DNA from 2 places in the Bacillus sp. FSL R5-0422 genome. Region 2 is predicted to be linked to the other one. Evidence: riboswitches for the same ligand, from Rfam matches in the RefSeq annotation. Region 2 holds a riboswitch; the other holds the start of a gene.
The links. A riboswitch is a leader RNA that binds a small molecule or an ion and turns the genes downstream of it on or off. The one in region 2 is predicted to bind lysine.
Positions count from the first base shown of each region.

Region 1 (11,697 bases), 460 kb from region 2:
CACCATGGTGCGGACCTTGTAAAATGATTGCTCCAGTTCTTGAAGAACTTGATCAAGAAATGGGCGATAAAATGAAAATTGTAAAAATTGATGTAGATGATAACCAAGAAACTGCTGGTAAATACGGCGTAATGAGTATCCCAACACTTCTTGTTTTAAAAGACGGCGAAGTGGTAGAAACTTCTGTTGGTTTCAAACCAAAAGAAGCACTTGCTGAGCTTGTTAACAAACATCTATAAACCTGTCTATGCCCAAGCGGCATACTCACTGAAGCGGTTCTCGTAAAGACGAGAGCCGCTTTTCTTTCAATATGGTATAAAACAAATGTTCGTGATACACTAGAAGGAGTGAAAGAGGAAAACAAGGACGGATGAAAATATGAACAAACTGATCAAAGAAAAGCTATCGGTCTTGCCAGATCAACCTGGCTGCTATTTAATGAAAGATCGACAAAATACAGTCATTTATGTGGGAAAGGCAAAAGTCTTAAAAAATAGAGTACGCTCTTATTTCACTGGATCTCATGACGCCAAAACGCAGCGACTTGTCAGTGAAATTGAAGACTTTGAATACATTGTCACCTCTTCTAATATCGAGGCACTCATTTTAGAGCTGAATTTAATCAAAAAATACGACCCAAAATACAATGTCATGCTCAAGGATGACAAAACGTATCCTTTTATTAAAATTACGAATGAACGGCATCCTAAATTGATCGTCACCCGTCATGTAAAAAAGGACAAAGGGAAATATTTCGGACCATACCCGAACGTACAGGCAGCACGTGAAACAAAAAAACTGCTCGACCGTTTATATCCTCTCAGAAAATGTGCCACCCTCCCTGACCGCGTCTGTCTCTATTATCATCTTGGACAATGTCTTGCGCCATGTGTGTATGACATTTCTGAAGAAACGAATAAGCAGCTCGTGGATGAAATCATAAGGTTTCTAAACGGAGGACACCAGCAAATAAAAAAAGAACTCACCGAAAAAATGCAGGAAGCTGCCGAACAACTAGAGTTTGAACGGGCAAAAGAACTGAGAGATCAAATCGCTTACATTGACTCTACGATGGAAAAACAGAAAATGACGATGAGCGATTTATCAGATCGAGATGTTTTTGCATATGCCTATGACAAGGGCTGGATGTGTGTCCAAGTCTTCTTCATCAGGCAGGGAAAATTGATTGAACGCGACGTTAGCCTGTTTCCTATGTATCAAGATCCTGAGGAAGAGTTTCTCACGTTTATGGGGCAATTTTATGCAAAGAACAACCACTTTCTACCTAAGGAAATTTTGGTGCCAGATAGCGTAGATCAAGAGATGATTGAACAATTGCTTGAGACGAACGTTCATCAGCCGAAAAAAGGAAAGAAAAAGGACTTGCTATTACTTGCCCATCAAAATGCCAAAATCGCTTTAAAAGAAAAATTTTCGCTCATTGAGCGTGATGAAGAGCGCTCAATTGGTGCGGTGAAGCAGCTTGGAGATGCACTAAATATTTATATGCCTTACCGGATTGAGGCTTTTGATAACTCGAATATTCAAGGTGCTGACCCAGTTTCTGCCATGGTCGTTTTTCAGGACGGGAAGCCGTATAAAAAGGAATACCGAAAATACAAAATTAAAACCGTCACAGGTCCAGATGATTATGCATCGATGCGTGAAGTCATTAGAAGGCGATATACTCGCGTGTTAAAGGATGAGCTTCCGCTACCAGATTTGATTTTAATTGACGGTGGAAAGGGACAGATCAATGCAGCGATAGATGTCCTTGAAAATGAGTTGAATCTGTCTGTTCCAGTAGCAGGTCTAGTCAAAGATGAAAAGCACCGGACTTCCAATCTGATGATGGGCGATACACTTGAAATTGTTGCACTTGAGCGAAATAGCCAAGCCTTCTATTTATTGCAGCGCATTCAAGATGAAGTGCACCGGTTCGCAATTAGCTTTCACAGGCAGCTGCGCGGAAAAAATGCATTTCAATCTATTTTAGACGATGTGCCAGGTATCGGAGAAAAGCGTAAAAAACAGTTGCTTAAACATTTTGGCTCTGTGAAAAAGATGAAAGAAGCCACGATCGAAGACTTTCAAGAGGCTGGCATCCCGAAACAAACGGCCGAGCTTTTAATGGAAGCTTTAAAAAAATAGATTGTACTTTTTCCAAAAGTCTGTTAAGATTGTGACTAAATTTAATAAATGAACGTGTTGTTTGTTGAAGATAGAGGTGCGAACTTCAAGAGTAAGCCTTCAGAGATCGATGGGATCTAGGAAGAGGGCTGAAAGGGGAGCGTCGCCGAAGTGAATAAAATCCACTCATTTTATTCGCTGGCTGTACATTGAAGAAATGTAGGGCTGTCAAGAATTTATTTCTTGGAGGGCTATCTCATTGTTTGCATCGTTTGATGATGATTATAAAGCAATGGGAGATCTGTTCTCTCATTGCTTTTTTTATTTGCAGTGAGCGGGCAATCTCCAAAGCCGCTTCTTGCCTCTTCTCTCACACGTGATCTTTTGAAAAAGGGTGGTAGACATGGGACTAATTGTACAAAAATTTGGCGGAACGTCTGTTGGATCGACAGAAAAAATTCGCAATGCTGCAGAAAGGGTCATCGCTGAACGCGAGGCCGGACATGATGTGGTTGTGGTTGTGTCGGCAATGGGTAAATCAACGGATGTTCTAGTAGACCTAGCGAAAGAACTCACAGATCATCCGAGCAATAGAGAAATGGATATGCTGCTCGCAACTGGAGAGCAAGTGACCATTTCCTTATTAACGATGGCGCTACAAGCAAAAGGCTATGATGCCATTTCCTTTACAGGCTGGCAGGCTGGTATGAAAACAGAGCAAGTACATGGTAACGCAAGAATCGTCGATATTGATGAATCAAGAGTAAAAGAGGAATTAAATGCTGGGAAAGTGGTTGTCGTGGCAGGGTTCCAAGGCATCGCAGATGATTTGCATATCACAACGCTTGGACGTGGTGGATCAGATACAACAGCTGTGGCACTTGCTGCTGCACTAAAAGCAGATAAATGTGATATTTACACAGACGTTCCAGGTGTGTTTACAACAGATCCGCGTTATGTACCGGCGGCACGAAAACTTGCAGGTATTTCATACGATGAGATGCTCGAACTGGCTAATTTAGGAGCTGGCGTCTTGCATCCGAGAGCTGTTGAATTTGCGAAAAATTATCAAGTCCCACTAGAAGTCCGTTCTAGTATTGAAAATGAATCGGGTACGTTAATTGAGGAGGAATCATCCATGGAACAAAATTTAGTCGTCAGAGGCATTGCATTTGAGGATCAGATTACACGCGTGACGGTGTGCGGTCTTTCAAGCGGTCTCACCACATTGTCGACCATCTTTACGACACTTGCGAAACAAAATATCAATGTGGATATCATCATTCAGTCCGTCACAAGCACGAATCAGACGTCGATCTCTTTCTCTGTGAAAACGGATGATTTGTCTAAAACAGTTGAAGTGTTAGAAGAATATAAAGGAGCACTTGGCTATGAACAGATCGAGACAGAAAGCAAATTAGCCAAAGTATCTATCGTTGGATCTGGTATGGTCTCAAATCCAGGCGTAGCCGCAGAAATGTTCGCTGTGTTAGCGGAAAAAGACATACAAGTGAAAATGGTCAGTACGTCTGAAATCAAAGTCTCAACAGTGGTTGGCCGTGACGATATGGTCAAAGCAGTAGAAGCACTGCATGATGCGTTTGATTTATCAAAGGTAGCTGCCCATTCTTAAAACAAAAAGGAGGTGTATCTCATGAAAGAGTGCACCTCTTTTTTATATTCGAAACCGGCGCATACAAGAAAGGAAAACGTGCGTAAACCCACTCACTAAGTATGCTATGATAGAAGAAGACAAACAAAAAAGGCGTGACCTAAAGTCCGCGCCTTTCAGAAAGAGTGTTAGCTAGGGTCTCTTAAATCCCATTTAACGGTTAAAATGACTTTATCAGCACGCTTTTTCACTTGTTCATAAGATTCAGCCACGTGCTCGTTAAGAAGCTGGATTTGTTCAGCAATAAAACCTGCTTCCATCTGAAAGCATGGCTCCTTTTGATAGGTGAGTCGATTTGATACAAGTGGACCTTCGAGCTCAAACTCAATTTCCTGTTTTTTCGAATGGACCATCGTGAGAGTTCCCCAACCGGCATCATGGAAAAATTCGGGGATCTTCTCCCATGACTCTTGAGGAAATTTACGAGCAAGCAGCTTACCCGCAAAATACATCATAGATGAATGATCCTGACCAAGAATATCAGGCAGCAGAACTTCGCGTATCAGCTCGTAGGCAAATCCATTGACTTCAATTTCTTTTAGCTGTTCTAAGTTAGATTCGAATTTATTCATTGTACGGCTCCCCTCTTTCAACAATTTATTATAGCTTATGTGAGCATATGATGACAGAGTTTTCCCTGAAGTCTAAGAAATTCTTATTGTAGTAAAACGAATTTTGATTTAAAACTTTTAAATTTCGGAAAATTTTAATTTATGTACGCGGTTTCTTGACGCTTTTTTGACATAGGAGTAAAATGAAATTGTCAATAAATTTGAATAAAGTGCTTACAATTGAAAGAAGCGGGGGTAAGACAATTTTCAGCAATTGCACTTTTTACTAGGGGGTAAAGTAATGTCGGGGAACAAAGAATTTTTTTATCGGAGATTGCATTCTTTGCTTGGCGTCATTCCGGTCGGTCTATTTTTAATTCAGCACTTAGTTGTGAACCATTTTGCGACGAGTGGACCAGAGGCGTTTAACAAAGCTGCACACTTTATGGAACAGCTTCCATTCAGATATGCACTTGAGCTGTTCGTGATTTTCTTACCACTGATCTATCATGCTGTTTATGGGGTGTACATAGCCTTTACGGCACAAAACAACACGTCTCGCTTCAGTTACTTAAGAAACTGGTTGTTCAGACTGCAAAGGATTTCAGGTATCATCACATTGATTTTTGTCAGTTGGCACGTATGGGAAACCCGAATTCAAGCGCAGCTTGGAGCTGAAGTGAACTATGACATGATGGCGAATATTTTAAGCTCTCCATTTATGCTAGGCTTCTATATTGTCGGCGTTTTATCTACTATTTTCCACTTTGCTAATGGCTTGTGGTCATTTGCTGTCAGCTGGGGAATTACTGTTTCACCACGCTCACAAAGAATCTCCACATATGTGACATTAGGTATATTTATAGCGCTTTCATATGTAGGGCTAAGAGCAATTTTTGCTTTTGTTTAAGAGGAAATAGATTAGTAGAAGAGGGAGAGGGGCTACAATGAGTAATTCTAGCATCATCGTTGTCGGAGGCGGCTTAGCTGGTCTCATGGCAACTATTAAAGCAGCAGAAGCGGGAACAGCTGTTAAACTATTTTCAATCGTACCTGTAAAACGTTCGCATTCCGTATGTGCACAGGGCGGAATCAACGGAGCGGTAAATACAAAAGGTGAAGGGGATTCACCTTATGAGCATTTTGATGACACGGTATATGGTGGAGACTTCTTAGCCAACCAGCCGCCAGTAAAGGCAATGTGTGAAGCAGCGCCGTCCATTATCCACTTACTTGATCGGATGGGTGTGATGTTTAACAGAACACCAGAGGGATTATTGGACTTCCGCCGCTTCGGGGGAACACAGCACCACCGTACAGCATTTGCTGGAGCTACAACAGGTCAGCAGTTATTATATGCACTTGATGAGCAGGTTCGCCGCTATGAAGTAGCAGGGCTTGTCACGAAATATGAAGGCTGGGAATTCCTTGGCGCTGTGTTAGATGACGAGGAAGTATGCCGAGGCATTGTCGCTCAGAACTTGACGACAATGGAAATTGAATCCTTCCGTTCAGATGCAGTGATCATGGCAACAGGCGGTCCTGGAATCGTGTTCGGAAAATCAACGAACTCCATGATCAATACTGGATCTGCTGCATCCATCGTCTATCAGCAAGGGGCTCATTACGCAAATGGAGAATTCATTCAAATTCACCCAACAGCGATCCCTGGAGATGACAAGCTTCGTCTCATGAGTGAATCGGCTCGTGGTGAAGGCGGACGTGTTTGGACATATAAAGACGGGAAGCCTTGGTATTTCCTAGAGGAAAAATATCCAGCATACGGAAACCTTGTACCGCGTGATATCGCAACGCGTGAAATTTTCGACGTATGTGTCGAACAAAAGCTTGGCATCAACGGAGAGAACATGGTATATCTCGATCTTTCTCATAAAGATCCGAAAGAACTTGATATTAAACTTGGTGGCATCATTGAAATCTATGAAAAATTCATGGGTGATGACCCGCGTAAGCTTCCAATGAAAATTTTCCCTGCTGTTCATTACTCAATGGGCGGATTATGGGTTGATTATGATCAAATGACAAATATCAAAGGTCTATTCGCTGCCGGAGAATGTGACTACTCTATGCACGGCGGAAACAGACTTGGTGCAAACTCACTGCTTTCAGCCATTTACGGCGGAATGGTCGCTGGACCAAATGCTGTGAAGTACATTAGCGGTCTTGAAAAGTCTGCGGAAGACCTACCTTCTGCAACATTCGACAGTGCTGTGAAGAAAGAGCAGGAGAAATGGGACAACATTCTGAGCATGGACGGAACAGAAAATGCGTACGTGCTTCATAAAGAGCTTGGAGAATGGATGACGGATAACGTCACAGTCGTTCGTTACAATGACAAACTCTTAAAAACAGATCAGAAGATCGAAGAACTAATGGAGCGCTACAAACAGATCAACATCAATGATACCGCTTCATGGAGCAACCAAGGCGCTGCCTTCACACGTCAGCTTGACAATATGCTTCAACTGGCAAGAGTCATTACGATCGGGGCTTACAACAGGAATGAAAGCCGAGGCGCACACTACAAACCGGACTTCCCAGAGAGAAACGATGAAGAATTCCTAAAAACAACGATGGCTACGTTCAAAGGAAAAAATCAAAAGCCTGCATTCCACTATGAGGACGTCGATGTATCGTTAATTGCACCTCGTAAACGAGATTACTCGAAGAAAAAGGTGGAGAAATAAGATGAGTGAAAAAAACAAGATTCAATTCATAATCACACGTCAAGATACAGCAGATGGAAAGCCTTATGATGAAGAATTCGAAATCCCTTACCGCCCAAATATGAACGTCATTTCCGCACTCATGGAAATTAGACGGAACCCAGTCAATAAACAAGGGGAAAAAACAACGGCGATCAACTGGGATATGAACTGTCTTGAAGAGGTGTGCGGAGCTTGTTCTATGGTCATTAATGGAAAGCCGCGTCAATCATGTACAGCTCTTATTGATCAATTAGACCAGCCGATTCGTCTTCAGCCGATGAAGACATTCCCGGTTGTAAGAGATTTGCAGGTTGATAGAAGCCGGATGTTCAATTCCTTGAAAAAGGTGAAAGCATGGGTACCGATCGATGGCACGTATGATCTTGGTCCAGGACCAAGAATGCCTGAGAAAAAACGTCAATGGGCATACGAGCTTTCGAAATGTATGACATGTGGCGTCTGCCTTGAAGCTTGTCCAAACGTGAATGATAAGTCTTCCTTTATGGGACCTGCACCGCTTTCGCAAGTTCGTCTATTTAACGCACATCCGACAGGTGCGATGAATAAGTCTGACCGTCTAGAAGAAATTATGGGGGACGGTGGCCTTGCGAACTGCGGGAACTCCCAAAACTGTGTGCAGTCTTGTCCGAAAGGAATCCCGCTGACAACATCAATTGCTGCACTTAATCGAGATACAACTTTACAAGCATTCCGTAATTTCTTCGGAAGCGATCACGCAGAATAACATCACATTCAGTCCTCTTTGCCAATCATGATGAGTGTTTTAGAGGCTGGATGCAATATTTAAACAAACGCCTCTTCCGATATGGGAGAGGCGTTTTGTTCCAATTAAGGAGATGATCAAGTGAGATTGCCGTCATATATTGAAGAACCGTTTGAAGAGTGGAGGGCGTCCTTTCGATTTTATGTCGAAACGACTGTTCGTTTTTCAGAAACGGATATGTTTGGCCATATGAACAATGTTACCCCTTTTGTGTATTTTGAAGAGGCGCGCATTGCCTTTTTTCAAAAAACAGGCATTGTTGATAAACGGATGAAACGTGTGAGAGAAACCATGACAGTCGTCGCTAACCTGCAATGTGATTACATCAAGCAGGTAGAGATTGGAGAGAGGCTTCGTGTGTATGTCAAGCCTGAGAAGGTCGGCTCAAGCTCACTCATTCTTCATTATTTAGGAGAAAATGAACAGCAGGAGCCATGCTTTACAGGCTCAGTCACCATGGTGCAAATTAGTAAAGACACAGGCACATCTGTCCCATTTACGGAAGACGAGAAAGAGACATTTCAGGCGCAGCGAAATGAGTAGCATGCTGTCTGATCAACGTACACGCTTCATTTTGTTATAATAAAAGCACCATATCAAGAAGAAACAAGAGGAGAACACATGAAGATTTTTCAATATGACACCATTGATAGTACAAATAATGAAGCGAAAAGGCTCATGCAGCAAGGAGAAAAGCCCTCATTTGCTGTCTATGCACGCCAGCAGACAGCAGGTAGAGGCAGACTTGGCAGGCCGTGGGAAACACCTTTAGGAAATGTGGCGGTAACCATGACAGTCATGCCACCAGAAGAACTTTCTACTCAGTCAACGATCGCCCCGCTGACAGCACTGGCAATCTATGATGTGCTGAAACCACTCATGAGAGCGGAGGATGAGCTGGCGATCAAATGGCCCAATGATATTCTCATTAATGAAGCAAAGGTATCCGGTACATTAATTGAAGCAGACCGCAGCGCCATTTATATCGGTGTTGGCATCAATGTAGAGACGAAGCCGGAGTATGTCCCGTACAAAACGATTTGCTTATCAGAGCTGACAGAGGTGAAAGCTGATCAGCTAGTGAAAGACCTAGCAGCGGCTTTTGAAAAATACCATTCACGCTGGCAAAATGAAGGGTTTGAAGCACTAACTTTCCTTTATAACAAACGGTTATATCGTCTCAACAAGCCGCTTCGCATTTCGTTAGATCGTGAAAAGCAAACATGGGAAGAAGGCATTTGCTGCGGTGTTAACCGCTTTGGTCATCTTCAGCTAAAAGATGATAAAGGACAGATCAAAGCTCATTCTGCGGGAGATATTGATGCCCCGCTTCAACATTAAAAAAAGCAGACGATGTTCTCGTCTGCTCAGCGTGTAGACAAACCCTCGCATTCGTTGTCAGTCCTGCGTGCTGGTGCTCACGAATGTCAAATTCGCTCCGCGCCAGTACTCGTCCTTCCTAGACTGCAAAGGTTTTCTATCACGCTGAAAAGAAGACAAAGGGCTAAAATCAAGATCATTTTAGCCCTTTGTCAACAATCTGAGCAGACGATGTTCTCGTCTGCTTTAGGCTTCTCTTTTAATATGAGGTTGTACAATATAGTCTTGTTTCGTAAAGACAACCCCGTCTAGAATTTCTCTTGCGGTTCGAATGACTTTGACTCTGTTTTGAGACATGTCAATGTCCGTTTGCATAATCCCGGCAGGGTGCCCAATTCGAAGCGTATCATGCTGTCCATCATAAAGCTGTGCAGGAAGCGTATGTTCCATAAAGCAGCTGGCTGATATGCAGACAGAACCGGTAATGGCAAGCGCTTGGTGTGGTCTTTGCATCGATAACATGCGTACGACGATATCCATATTGGCTGCTCGTCTCAGCACTCCGTTTGTATCGGTATAATCAGCAGGCTCACTAATGATCGCAAGCTTCGGAACGGCTGGTGACTGTAATGTCGCCGTGTCTTTTGGCGCAAAGTGACACATTTCAGCAGCGATAGAACGAATCTCTTCTAAATCAGTCAGTAATGCATCTGTAAACTCCTCAGGTAATTCGGTTCCTTTTAAATGAAGATCCTTCGCTCGGACAAAGGCAATGGGATTTGCGATGTCAACGATCGAGATCGGAATTTCTCCAAATTTTGTCTGAATCATATCGATGCGGTTTCCTGTCGGAAAAGTTTTACCTGTCACAGCGCCTTCAGGTTTTTCAAAGGATAGATAGATGGGAGACCCTGTCCCTTTTACTCCTGGAATTTCTACATCTCCCTCAAATTTCACTTCACCGTTTTCAACTTCAACCTCTGCTACAATGACTTTATTGGTGTTGGTATTGAGGATACGTACAGTCGTAATGGGCTCAACCGCTTGAACAAGTCCTTTAATGATGGCGTAAGGTCCAACCGCTGATGAGATATTCCCGCAGTTTCCTTTAAAATCGACATATCTCTCATTGATGCTGACTTGTGCAAACGTATAGTTCACATCCACATCTGGACGTGTGGCTTTATCGATAATGGCTACTTTGCTTGTTAAAGAATTACCGCCGCCGATCCCATCGACCTGCAGCCGGTCAGGACTGCCCATAATGTCTAAAAGAAATGCCTCGAGCTCATCGTGGTCATAGGGAGCATCGTTTGCTTGAATGAATACCCCTTTGCTTGTACCGCCTCGCATCATTGTGATTGGAACTTTTCTCATTGCTCTCACCCTCAATTTTTAATGAACTGTTTATCTAATCAAAATGGTAAAGTATAATAAGAAATAAGTTAAATACATTATTTTAAGAGAAATAGATAAAAAATTTTTATAACAAGGGCAAAAGGAGGGCGCACAATGGATGAAAAAGACTGGCGGTTTTTAAAGGTGTTATATGAAGAGAAGAACATTACAAAAGCAGCGGAAAAATTATTTGTCTCTCAACCTGCCTTAAGTTATCGATTGAAGCAGCTTGAAGAGGAGTTTGATATGAAGCTTTTCTTTAAAAGAAAACGAGGGATTGAATTTACGTCAGAGGGCGAGTACTTGGCTAAATACGCAAATGACATGCTCAAGCAGCTTCAGCAAACGAAAGATGGCATGCTGAATATGCAAAAAAAGGTTAAAGGAACAATCCGGTTAGGGGTCTCAAGTAACTTTGCTCAATATAAGCTCCCAGAAATTTTAAGAGAGTTTTCTAAGCAGTATCCACACGTCCAATTTATGGTCAATACAGGCTGGAGCACTAAAGTCATGGACTTATTAGGCACATCGAGTGTCCATTTAGGGATTTTAAGAGGAGATTACGACTGGAATGGAGAGAGGTTTTTGCTTGATAAAGAGCGACTTTGTATCATTTCAAAATCAGAAATTCAGCTAAAGGACCTTCCGAAGCTGCCGCTCATTGACTATCATACAGATAGTTCATTAAAACGATTGATTAACAGATGGTGGCAGGAAACGTTTGCCATGCCTCCGCTTGTGACGATGGAGACAGACCGCCAGGATACATCAAAAGAGATGGTCAAGCACGGGTTAGGCTATGCCATTGTCCCAGAAATTTGCCTCAGGCCAAGTGATGAGCTATTTGTAAAAGGTCTTTCGTATAAAGATGGACAGCCTGTTTTAAGAGATACATGGCTTATGTACCAGCCTGACTCCCTTCATTTGTCTGTTGTGAAAGCATTCATCGAATTTTTAAGAAGCCGGCAAGGTTGATTATAAAAATAATTTATAGAATATACGAAAAAATCAATATTTTCATTATGAAAAAAGCTATTATATCCTTGAAATAGAAAGCGCTAACATTCAGATCACAAGTGAAAAGGGGCGCTTGTTGATCGTGTAAAAAGAGGA
Region 1 is NZ_CP152014.1:2,455,375-2,467,071, reverse strand. It holds gene trxA (thioredoxin) at 1-239, shown strand, start outside; gene uvrC (excinuclease ABC subunit UvrC) at 379-2,151, shown strand; lysine riboswitch at 2,215-2,392, shown strand; gene MKX52_RS12595 (aspartate kinase) at 2,534-3,763, shown strand; gene MKX52_RS12590 (YslB family protein) at 3,931-4,374, opposite strand; gene MKX52_RS12585 (succinate dehydrogenase cytochrome b558 subunit) at 4,655-5,263, shown strand; gene sdhA (succinate dehydrogenase flavoprotein subunit) at 5,301-7,061, shown strand; gene sdhB (succinate dehydrogenase iron-sulfur subunit) at 7,063-7,827, shown strand; gene MKX52_RS12570 (thioesterase family protein) at 7,948-8,409, shown strand; gene MKX52_RS12565 (biotin--[acetyl-CoA-carboxylase] ligase) at 8,488-9,207, shown strand; gene MKX52_RS12560 (PrpF domain-containing protein) at 9,433-10,563, opposite strand; gene MKX52_RS12555 (LysR family transcriptional regulator) at 10,699-11,559, shown strand.
Region 1: it holds a riboswitch for lysine, as region 2 does, so the genes downstream of both, MKX52_RS12595 (aspartate kinase) here and MKX52_RS15050 (amino acid permease) in region 2, are expected to answer to the same signal.

Region 2 (11,697 bases):
TGAATTGTTTATTTTAAAAGACAAATCAATGATTCAAATCCATGACTTTCAGGAAAAAGGAGAGGATTTGGGTGACATCTATCAAGCATATTTATAAATTAATGAAAAAAGAGTTTTTATATCAATATTATGCCAAAGCATTTCTTATCTTGTTCATTCCATTAATGCTGATTTCGTTATGGAATGTATATGCTCAATATGAAACAACGAAATCCAACTATGCCCAATATGTAAAAACAGAAAGTGAATACAAAGAGCTCGGTATTGATATTAAGAAGGCTTTGACGATGCCAGTTAACATAGAAGAAGGAGAATTAGCCGGAGCTGAGGGGGAAGTTGTCGAGAATGTCTTGAAATATGATTATGAGCAGTTTATTCATTCACTTCATTTGATGGAACCGACTCAAACGATTTCAACAACTTTAGAATGGATGGGATTTATCTTTTATCCTCTCGTATTTGGTTTATATGCTATTTATTTATCAACATATGATGTTAAATATAAAACGCTGAAAATAAAGGCAGTTCGATATCAGTGGAATGATGTGTTGTTTTCTAAGCAATTATCTCTGTATGTCATCATTCTATTATTGATTCCTATTCTTTCTCTTATTTCTTATATAGCTAGTCATATCCTTTATTCTGCCATATCAAATGATATATCTGTCCAATTGTTTACATATAAAGATAGTAATGAACATTCTATATTGCTTCAATTCATGTTTGTTATTTGTACTAGTTGGTTATTTAATACACTTGTTTTTTATTTAGGTAGTTTATGTCGAAGTTTTATTTTATCAGGGATCATCTACATGGTCTATTTTTTATTGATCCCTAACTTAGGTGTCTTTGATTTGAAAAACATGATTGCCAACTTAGCTTTGCACCTTTTTTCGTTTGAAGGAAACTACCAATTATTTGTGCCTATTCCCGTGAATATCATCACCATACTGATTAGTATTTCATTGCTATTCTACCTGTCATCATTGATGACTTATACAATTGTAAAACGGCAAAGTAAATATGTAGCCTAAATCCCTCTATTCTAAAATAGAGGGATTTTTTACGTACTGCTTCTACGCACAGCCAAAAGCATCATAAAAGATAAGATCACAATACAGATCGTCCAGGTCCAAGCAAGCTCCATGCGTCCAGAATCAATCGCCACATAGATAGCGGTTGGGAGTGTTTGGGTTTTTCCTGGAATGTTGCCAGCAAACATTAAGGTCGCTCCGAATTCTCCAAGGGCTCTTGCAAAGCTAAGGATGCTGCCGGACAAGAGGGATGGCAGGGCAAGAGGTACAGTAATATAGGCAAAGACTTGGAATGAATGAGCACCATCTACTTTTGCAGCCCCTTCAATATCTGACTCAATTGTAGAAAAGCCCGCCTTTGCTGATTGATACATGAGCGGAAATGCGACGACTGTCGAAGCGATGACCGCCGCCCACCATGTGAAAATGATTGGTTGATGGAAGATCCATTCAATCGCGCCCCCTATTACGCTATGTTTTCCGAATACGACGAGCAATAAAAAGCCAACGACTGTTGGTGGGAGAACGAGTGGCATCATCAGAAGCGTTTCCACAAGCATTTTCCCTTTAAAAGTTGTTCGCGCCATCCAAAAGCCAATCGTTGTGCCAAAAACAGTGGCCAACAGTCCGCTAACGATCGCCACTTGAATGGACAGCCAAATGGGTGATAGAAAATCTTCAGTCAGCATAGGCATTACGACACTTGAAAGCCATATTTCTTAAAAATAGATTTGGCTTTATCAGATTGAAGAAATTGAAAAAAGACCTTGGCTTCCGTTAGATGTTTTGTCCCTTTGACAATCCCTACTGGATATATAACCGGAGAGTGCATGTCCAAATTTGCTTCAGCTGCGATTTTTACTTTTTTAGAAACGAGGGCGTCTGTTTTATACACAACACCAGCGTCTACATTTCCTGTTTCGACGTAGCTTAGAACTTGACGTACATCTTTGGCATAGACAGCATTCTTTTTCACTTGGTCCCATATGTTCAGTTTTGTAAAGATCTCTTTGCCATATGTACCAGCAGGAACCGATTCAGGTGTGCCAAGAGCAATCTTTCCTTTTATGTGCTGGACGTCTTGAAAGCTTTTAATAGAGGAAGAGCCATCTTTTGGCACAATAAGGACTAGCTCGTTTTGTATAGCATCCTTGATATAATCTTGATCAATGTCTCCAGATTGAACAAGTTCATCGAAGGGCTCTTCTGCTGCTGAGAAAAAGAGATCGGCTTTTGCTCCTTGAGCGATTTGCTGCTTCAATGCGCCGGATGATCCGAAGTTATTTGTTAATGTCACATGTGGATGCTGTTTGTGAAAGGAGGCTTCAATCTCCTTTAGCGCATCCTGAAGACTTGCCGCTGCTGAAATCACAAGCTCTGTTTTTTTCTTCGTATTAGATGGCTTCATCTCAGTTTGGCATCCACTCAGGAGCAAACATATGGAGATGAGGGCTAAGAATGTATACTTCATGTTCACACCTCTTATCATTCATTATCATGTATTTCCCTTTATTATAAGCAAACTTATTTGGGCATTCATAGACTTTCAGTAAAAAGAGAAAAGAAAAAGCCGCCTGATGGCGACTTTCAGTGTGATGACTAAAGAGATCGTTTGATCCTGTTTATTGCTGATAAAAACGCAGTAAATTCCCATTGATCACCTTGTCTGATAAGGAGAGCTCTTTATTGGCTTTTTCTATATAGGGCTGACATACTTCATCCTGCTTCACGGGTTCTTTTGTTTTTTGATCATAGCAGGTGTTTTTTGTATAGAGATACTCATCTGTAATAAAGTTCCCGTTTCTCAATACAGCGAAAGGCGTCCGTTCATCTGAAAATAAATCATTGCCGAATTGAATGGAATTCTTTGTTTCAATCCCTAGTAAGTGAAGAAGTGTCGGCTTGACATCCATTTGACCTGCTGTTTCAGAAATGGTCTGTGGTGCTTGATCCGTGACACCAGGAATGTAAATCAAAAATGGAACACGCTGCAGTTTGACCGCATCAAACGGTGTGATTTCCTCTTGATTGAGCAGCTGTGCCATTGCCTCATGATGTGCCTCAGAGATGCCATAATGGTCGCCCATGAGGACAAACATCGTATTGTCATACAATCCTTCTTCTTTCATACGATCAAAAAACATCTTAATCGCTTCATCCTGATAGCGGACGGTCGTCACATAGCGGTTTAAAATGGTACTGGACGAATCATATTCATCAATAAACTGATCCTGCGGGTCAATTTCAAATGGAAAATGATTGGTCAAAGTGATGAACGTACTGTAATAAGGCTGCTTCAACTTTTTTAAATAATCAATGGATTGATCAAAGAAGTCGATATCCTTTAAGCCCCAGCCAGTGGAATTCCGTTCATTGACATGATAAGAATCGACATCATAGAAACGATCAATTCCTAGTGATTCATACATCACATCACGATTCCAAAACGTTTTGTTATTCGCATGAAATTGGACGGATTGATAGTTTTCCTTTTTCAACTGCTTGTATAACGTGTCATATTTATTATCACTCGCTGTGAAAAAGACAGCGCCACTGCTAGAAGGATAGAGGGAATTAGCAACAATAAACTCTGAATCGGACGTCTTTCCCTGCTCTGTCTGCTGATAAAATTCATCAAAATAAAAACTCTTTTTAGCCAATTGATTTAAAAAGGGAGTGATATATTGTCCATTTACCTTTTGGTTCATGACAAATTGCTGCGTCGATTCAAGTGAAATGAACACAACGTTTTTGCCTTTAGCAAGCCCAAAGTACTCTTCGTTTGGTGCGCTGTAATCAGCCTTGGTGTAGTTTGCTACAGTAGAAAGCGTATCTTCATCTGCAAAGGCCTTTTGTCCAATGCGTGCTGTTTGGGCAGCACCGTCGTACAGATGGAATTGGAACAGCCCGAGGTTTCTAACAATGACTTCACGATCATAAGAGCTTGTCAGAAATCTAGGGTGATCCATCATAGCTGAGCTGATATGAAACAATAGGAAACTACAGCAGATCACATAATATGTTTTGATCGTCTTGTATGACGCTTTTGGGGCTAATGGTTTGCGCTTGAGCAGCCAAGCAAGTACGACAAAATCAACGAGCATCAACACAAAAAGCGGGTGGAATAATTCCGTCATACTGCTACCCATATCTCCCATGTTCTTCGCTTGGAATAGCACGGGAATGGTAATAAAATCAATATAAAAGCCATAAAAGATCGTATTCGATACCAAAATCGCCGTGAGAATAAAATTTGCAGTCAATAAAAAAACCTTTTGTTTGGTTTCATTTAAAAAGAGAGCTATCCCAAACAAAGGAAGTAGAAAGCTAAGTGGATTGATCAAAAGCAGCCATTCATGAAACAGATTGGCCGTTCGTATGTGAAAACCTAGTTGATAAATGATGTATGTTTTCATCCACATGAAAAGGATGGAATACACTAAAAACCAGTGATTTTTGAAAAACGCTTTCATTTATGTATCTCCTCACCATTCTGTATTCAGCTGCAAGGCAAAAACACTTATCTTAAACCTACTAAAAAAATGAGGAATGATCAATTCATAACTTATCTTTTTCGCAAAACTCTTTTTTATTCTGTTAGAACTGGATGGGGATCGATAAGCCGCAAATGACGGCGATGTAATAGCAGGTGACGACGGTGAGAGCAGCTAGTACGACTTGTTCTCCTGTGCTGCCTGTTTTGACATAGAAAGGGAGACGCACTTTAATGGAAGCCGGAAATAAAAATTTAATGCCGTTCACTGTCCCAGCATCAAGGATAAGGTGGCTCGCCATTCCAACTAGTAAACCGATACTTAGGCTGTCATTTGGAATGTATGTTGTCGCGAGAAAATAAATGATCAGTAGGAATAATAAACTGTGTGTAAATGTGCGATGACCGAACACGCTGCTGATCAGGGCCGAGAGCAGCGGAAATTTTCTACCGATTTTACTTTTTGTATGGCAAAGATCAGGAATCAAAGCACCTGCTGATCCAGCTGCAGCCATGATCACTGGGTCGAATCCGTAGTAGTAGGCGACGGCCGTTGAGGCGGCGATTCCGCCCATAATGTGTGTTTTTCCTGTCATGATGCGTACTCCTGTTCTGTTTTTTTGTTCAAGTATTCACTATATCAAGGGTGAATTCATTCAGCAAGGCTTATTTCTAAAGAAAAAAAGGACAAAAGGGTTGGCTGATTGGAAAAACATTCTATAATAGGGAGGGAAGTCATGTTGATACTAACGATAAGGATGCGATTCGGATGGGTAATGCAGACATTTTAAAAGAAATTGTTCTTGTACATTATGAAGTCAGCCGTAAATTAAACCGCAAGTTACTTGAGTTAGAAAAAGACATCACGCCTCCGCAGATATATGCTCTTTCTATTTTGATACAAGGCAAAGTATCAGATGCCGAAGAGCTGAAACAAAGACTCTCTTTAAACCCAGGTGCAGCCTCCATTGCACTCAACAAATTGTGTGAGCAGGGCTATATTCAGAGAGAACGGGACAAAGATGACCCCTCACTCGTCCGATTAGAAGCCACCGAAAAAGGGAAGGCGATTTATGAGAAACATACACGCCTTTTTGGGAAGGTGATTCAGCATATGATGTCAGACTTCACAAAGGAAGACTTAAAGACCTTTTTGATGTATCTGCAAAAAATGAGACAGACCTTTCATGATGATTAAGCCTTTCCACTTTGTATAATGCGGCGCACTGTAGCACAAATTAATCAGGCAACCGCATTTTATGAAAAGGGAGGAAACAGCGATGTCATTTTTCCAAAAGGATAAAAAGGCGAAAAACGAGAAAGACCACAAGCAAGTAGATCAGCTGTTAGAAGAAGCAAGCAAAGAGCTAGCAGGCGATCCGCTTCAGGAAGCTGTACAAAAGAAGAAAAACAATGATCAATAAGCAGGTATAGGGCAGAGAAAAGTATCTCTGCCCTTTTTCTATGTTTTACCCTTTGACAGAAATGAGAATGTTTGATAACCTTCGTGTAGTAAAAATGAATAGAAATCCTCACGCTATGTCTCAGTGAGGTAGAGGTTGCGCGGATGATGAGTCACTCATGGGAGAGATGGAATCGAAGATCATGAGAAAAAAGGCATCAGCGCCGAAGTGTAGAGAGAGCTCCAACTTTCTTTATGCTGGGTCTGCATTGAATAAATGCAGGACTGCCACGTCTTTGAAGCGTGGAGGGCTATCCGGAGATCAAGGTGTATGTTTTGAAAAGCATGGACTGTTGTTCAGGCTTTTTTTTATGTTCTGAGTACCGAAGATAAGGGTATGCTGTTAAGAAAGTGACCCATGAACATAAAGAATACAAGTCATTGCTTCACAAATATATCAATGAAGATACTGCCGGGTCTGGTCCGAAGTGAATATAACGGAGGTACGGAAATGGAACAGACAAAAAAATGGGGTTTTTGGTTATTGACGGCATTTGTCGTCGGAAATATGGTAGGTTCAGGCATCTTTATGCTGCCAAGTACGCTTGCCCAGCATGCTAGTCCTTTAGGTGTGACGATGGCATGGCTTGTCACAGGTGGCGGTGTGCTGATGATTGCACTTGTTTTTGGGCATTTGTCCATTCATAAGCCACAGCTAACGGCTGGACCACAAAGTTATGCAAGAGCGCTTTTTAACGATCCGAAAAAAGGGAAAGCGGCTGGTTTTACAATGGTTTGGGGATATTGGGTAGCAAGCTGGATTAGTAATGTCGCAATTATTACGAGTCTTGCCGGTTATTTAACGACATTTTTCCCTATTCTCACCGTGAAGACGGAGATTTTCACCTTTGGTAAAGAAGCGATCACACTTGGTCAGCTGACAACGTTTATTGTATGTACCATTCTTCTTTGGGGAACACATACGATCTTAATTACAAGCTTAAGCGCTGCAAGTAAATTAAACTTTATTACGACCTTTTCAAAGGTACTTGGATTCGTCCTTTTTATCGTTGCGGGATTATTTGCATTCCAAACGGCATTATTTGAACATTATTACTTCCCAGTGGCAGCAGAAGGTGAAGGAATGCTCGGACTTGGAGGCCAAGTTCATCATGCGGCCATTTCCACACTGTGGGCATTTATTGGCATCGAATCTGCTGTCATTTTATCAGGAAGAGCGTCCTCGCAGCGTGATGTGAAACGTGCAACGATTACAGGTCTTTTAATTGCACTCTCTATCTACATGATTATTACTTTGATTACAATGGGCGTCCTGCCGCACGATCAGTTGCAAGGCTCAGATAAACCATTCGTTGACGTGCTTCAGCTTATTATTGGGCCGGCTGGAGGAATTGTGATGGCACTGCTTGCGATTATTTGTTTATTTGGCTCGATGCTCGGCTGGATCTTACTTGGTTCAGAAGTACCGTATCAAGCAGCAAAGGCTGGCGATTTCCCAGCAGTATTTGCAAAAACAAACAAAAAAGGCAGTCCTGTTTTTGCTTTAACGGTTACAAATATCATGTCACAGCTGTTTATTTTCTCAGTAATGTCTCGTACGATTAATGAAGCTTTTACCTTTTTAACGACATCAGCGACACTTGCGTATCTCATTCCGTATATTGTGTCTTCGATCTACAGCATTAAAGTCATTATGCAAGGTGACACGTATGACCTTCAAAAAGGGAAGCGAACAAGAGACGGAATCATTGCGCTGATTGCGATGGGATATTCCGCTTGGGTTATTATTTCAGGAACAGCTGATTTGAAAACATTTGGACTTGGCATCGGCCTGTTCTTAGTAGGTATTTTGCTTTATCCATTCATGTCAAAAGGATTTGCGAAAGGAACGGAATAAGGGAAACGTTTCTCCACATTTGGAGAAACGTTTTTTTATGATGCAGAAGTTAAACGATCGACAATAAACTCAAGCTGTCCTTCTAATGAAACTGGGTCATTAAAGAAGTACCCGACAGGATCGATTTCAAATACGTGTTTATTTTGTACAGCAGGAAGTGATGCCCAAATGCTGCTTTCATACACCTGATCCCCTTTACTTTTTGAACCGCTCCATGGACTAGTGAAAATAAAGTCTCCTGCGTATTCTGGCAGCTTTTCAAGAGAAATGTTTGCATAGCCGACGCCGCTGTCGATGGCATCTTTTTTCACTGCCTTTGGTGCACGTAATTTCAGCTCGTCATAAATAATTTCGCCTCCGCGTGCAAAGGTGTTTCCAAAGATATAGATCCCTTTATCAAAAGGTGACACGATTGAAACAGTTTTGTTGCCGATTGCTTTTGTGACTTTAGGCTTTACCTCACTTATTTTTGTATCCCATTTTGTGATCCATTCTGTTGCTTTTTTCGGTGTACCTGTCATTTTACCGAATTCTTTCAGTTGATCTTTAAAGGAATATTGATTGTATTTAATGGCAACGGTTGTCGCAATTTTTTTGTATTGATCAAATTTTTCATCTTCACCCCAAGCGATAATCATATCTGGCTTCAAAGCGGCGACCTTTTCGACAGAAGGGGTTGTTCCAAGGTTTTTGACACCATCCGTTTTGCCTTTATAGAAAGGGTTTTTAAAGATAGGTGCAGTTGCAGCAATTGGCGTCTTGCCAAGTGTCACGAGGTCACCGTAGTAGCTTTCAGCGAGAAGCACAATTCGTTTTGGATCTTTAGGGAGTTTGACTTCACCTTTTACATCCTGATAGGTGATGGTGTCATTCTGGTTGGCGCCAGATTTTTTATTTGAAGTGCTGCCGCAAGCAGCTGTAAAAAGCATGAGAATGGCTAAGGATATCAAAAGAAATCCAGATCGTTTTTTCACAAAGATTCTCTCCTATTCACGTTCATATGATAATGATTCTCAATTTCAATTATATCGTAACATGATGGAATGAAAAATACATCGGCTATTTTAGGACCAAAAGAAAAATGGTGAATTTCTCCCGGTTTTTTGATGAAAATAAAGAAAATGTTCAGAACAATGATTTCAAAAAGGAAAGAAAATGATATACTAGACTTCGAGATTGATAATCATTATCATTAATAACGAATAGATATGAACGGAAAGGAAGAGACTGGTTTTGGGCTCACAATCGAATAAACAGCTGCCAGCCAGGGACGATGAAATGGATATTGTTACGAAGCCCTTTGGAACAGCAGCTGTTGTCATCATAGGAATTATCGCTTTAGCATTTGGTCTTTTTTTATCAGTATCATTAGGAGCAGCAAATATTCATCTACACACGGTATGGGAAGCCATTTTTCAATTTGATCCACAACAAACGTCACATCAAATCATTCGAGAATTAAGGCTGCCTCGTACAGCTGGGGCTGCACTCGTCGGTGCCTTTTTAGCTGTATCTGGTGCCATCATGCAAGGGATGACTAGAAATGCGCTTGCGTCTCCTGAAATTATGGGTGTGACAAATGGCTCTGCATTTGCAATTGCGATAGCATTTGCCTTTTTCCCAGGTCAATCTTCTTTCACATTAATTCTTTGGTCATTTGCTGGAGCCGCACTCGGTGCATCTATTGTGTTTGGTGTCGGTACTCTGTCTAAGGGAGGCCTGACACCAGTGAAGCTCGCACTAGCGGGTACGGCAGTTGGAGCTCTTTTAAGCTCGATCTCTACAGCAATTGCCATTCGGTTTGACGTCGCTCAGGACATGAGCTTTTGGTACGCAGGCGGCGTGGCAGGCTTGAATTGGAGCAACATTCAGGTCGTTATTCCAGTCGCCATTGCAGGACTTGTGGTTGCGATGATTCTTGCACGCTCGATCACTGTACTGAGCTTAGGTGATGAATTGGCTAAAGGACTCGGGCAGTATACGAAAACGGTCAAGGTGCTAGGCATATTGGTCGTGATTCTTTTAACCGGTGCTGCTGTGTCGGTGGCAGGCTCAATTGGCTTTATCGGGCTTGTCATACCCCATGTCACTCGATTCTTGGTCGGAGTGGACTACCGGTGGATTATCCCTTGCTCAGCTATTTTAGGGGCCATTTTGTTAATTTATGCAGACATTGCTGCAAGACTGGTCAATGCGCCATTTGAAACGCCAGTTGGTGCCATTACTGCGATTATAGGCGTTCCTTTCTTCTTATATTTAGCTAGACGTGAAAGGAGCGGAATTTAAATGGAAATGGTGCAGCAGGCAAAGATAAAGAAATATAAACGAACGATGCTGATGATCTTTTTAGCCATCGTCGTGGTATTTTTGATTAGTTTAAATACCGGGGAAATTCGTATTTCTCCGATAGATACATTGAAAACATTTTTTGGATTCGGAAGCGAAATGGATGAGCTGGTGCTGTTCGAATTCAGACTTCCAAGAATGATCATCGCTTTACTTGTTGGTGCTTCTATCGCTGTTTCAGGAGCTATTTGGCAAGGTGTTTCTCAAAACGGCTTAGCTGATCCTGGAATTCTTGGTGTGAATGCGGGCGCAGGCTTTGCTGTTGTGCTTTTTATCTTTGTATTTCAAGGCACGATGTCGAACTTAGGTCAATTGACGATTTTTATCCTGCCGCTTTTCGCATTTGCAGGAGCAGCCTTTGCTGCATTTCTCATCTATGTGTTAGCGTGGAAAAAAGGCATCACACCTGTTCGATTAATTTTAACGGGTATTGGCGTCAACGCTGCGTTTTCAGCAGCAATTGTGGTCATTCAATTAAAAATGAGCCCAAATGATTTTAACCAAGCCATCGTGTGGCTATCAGGAAGTATTTGGGGCTCAAGCTGGACGTATGTCTTATCAGTTCTGCCATGGATGCTTATTTTCCTTGTGTTAGCGCTTGTGAGAGCACGCTACTTAAATATCATGAATTTAGGTGACCAGCTGTCCTATGGATTAGGGATTTCAGTTCATAAAGAAAGAAGCTTCATGATGCTAATTGCCGTTGCATTAGCAGGTGCAAGTGTCGCTGTTGCAGGTAGTATCTCTTTCTTAGGGTTAGCCGCACCGCACCTTGCGAGAAAGCTTGTTGGACCAAAGCACCAAGGAATGATACCAGCCTCTGCGTTGATTGGCGCACTGTTATTATTACTGGCAGATACACTTGGTCGCGTCATACTTGCACCATCAGAGGTGCCAGTTGGTCTAGTCGTTTCTGCTTTAGGTGCACCTTACTTCATTTACTTATTGATGAAAACGAATTAATGAGGGAGGAGAAAAACATATGAAATCGCTCGAAACAGAAAAGCTATGTATCGGTTATCAGGACCGTTTGATTGTAGAGGATTTAAATATCAGTATCCCAAAAGGCAAGGTGACAACATTGATCGGACCGAATGGGTGCGGGAAATCAACGATATTAAAAACAATGTCCCGTATCATGAAGTCCAACCGAGGCGCTGTTTACTTAAATGGTCAAGCTATTCATCAAACGCCTACAAAAGAAATTTCAAAACAGATGGCGATCCTACCGCAAACGCCCGAAGCACCAAGTGGACTGACAGTGTATGAGCTTGTGTCATATGGACGTTTCCCGCATCAAAATGGATTTGGTCGCTTATCAAATGAAGATAAACGAATCATCAGATGGGCACTTGAGGAAACGGGCATGATTGCTTTTCATGACCGGCCAATTGAAGCACTTTCTGGTGGACAGCGTCAGCGTGTATGGATTGCGATGGCACTTGCCCAGGAAACAGAACTGCTTTTATTGGATGAGCCGACGACGTATTTGGATCTTGCACAT
Region 2 is NZ_CP152014.1:2,915,717-2,927,413, reverse strand. It holds gene MKX52_RS15090 (ATP-binding cassette domain-containing protein) at 1-97, shown strand, start outside; gene MKX52_RS15085 (ABC transporter permease) at 72-1,034, shown strand; gene modB (molybdate ABC transporter permease subunit) at 1,064-1,729, opposite strand; gene modA (molybdate ABC transporter substrate-binding protein) at 1,729-2,505, opposite strand; gene MKX52_RS15070 (LTA synthase family protein) at 2,657-4,507, opposite strand; gene MKX52_RS15065 (metal-dependent hydrolase) at 4,632-5,123, opposite strand; gene MKX52_RS15060 (MarR family transcriptional regulator) at 5,297-5,725, shown strand; gene sspJ (small acid-soluble spore protein SspJ) at 5,808-5,951, shown strand; lysine riboswitch at 6,073-6,251, shown strand; gene MKX52_RS15050 (amino acid permease) at 6,441-7,847, shown strand; gene MKX52_RS15045 (iron-hydroxamate ABC transporter substrate-binding protein) at 7,883-8,821, opposite strand; gene MKX52_RS15040 (iron ABC transporter permease) at 9,081-10,133, shown strand; gene MKX52_RS15035 (iron ABC transporter permease) at 10,134-11,156, shown strand; gene MKX52_RS15030 (ABC transporter ATP-binding protein) at 11,176-11,697, shown strand, end outside.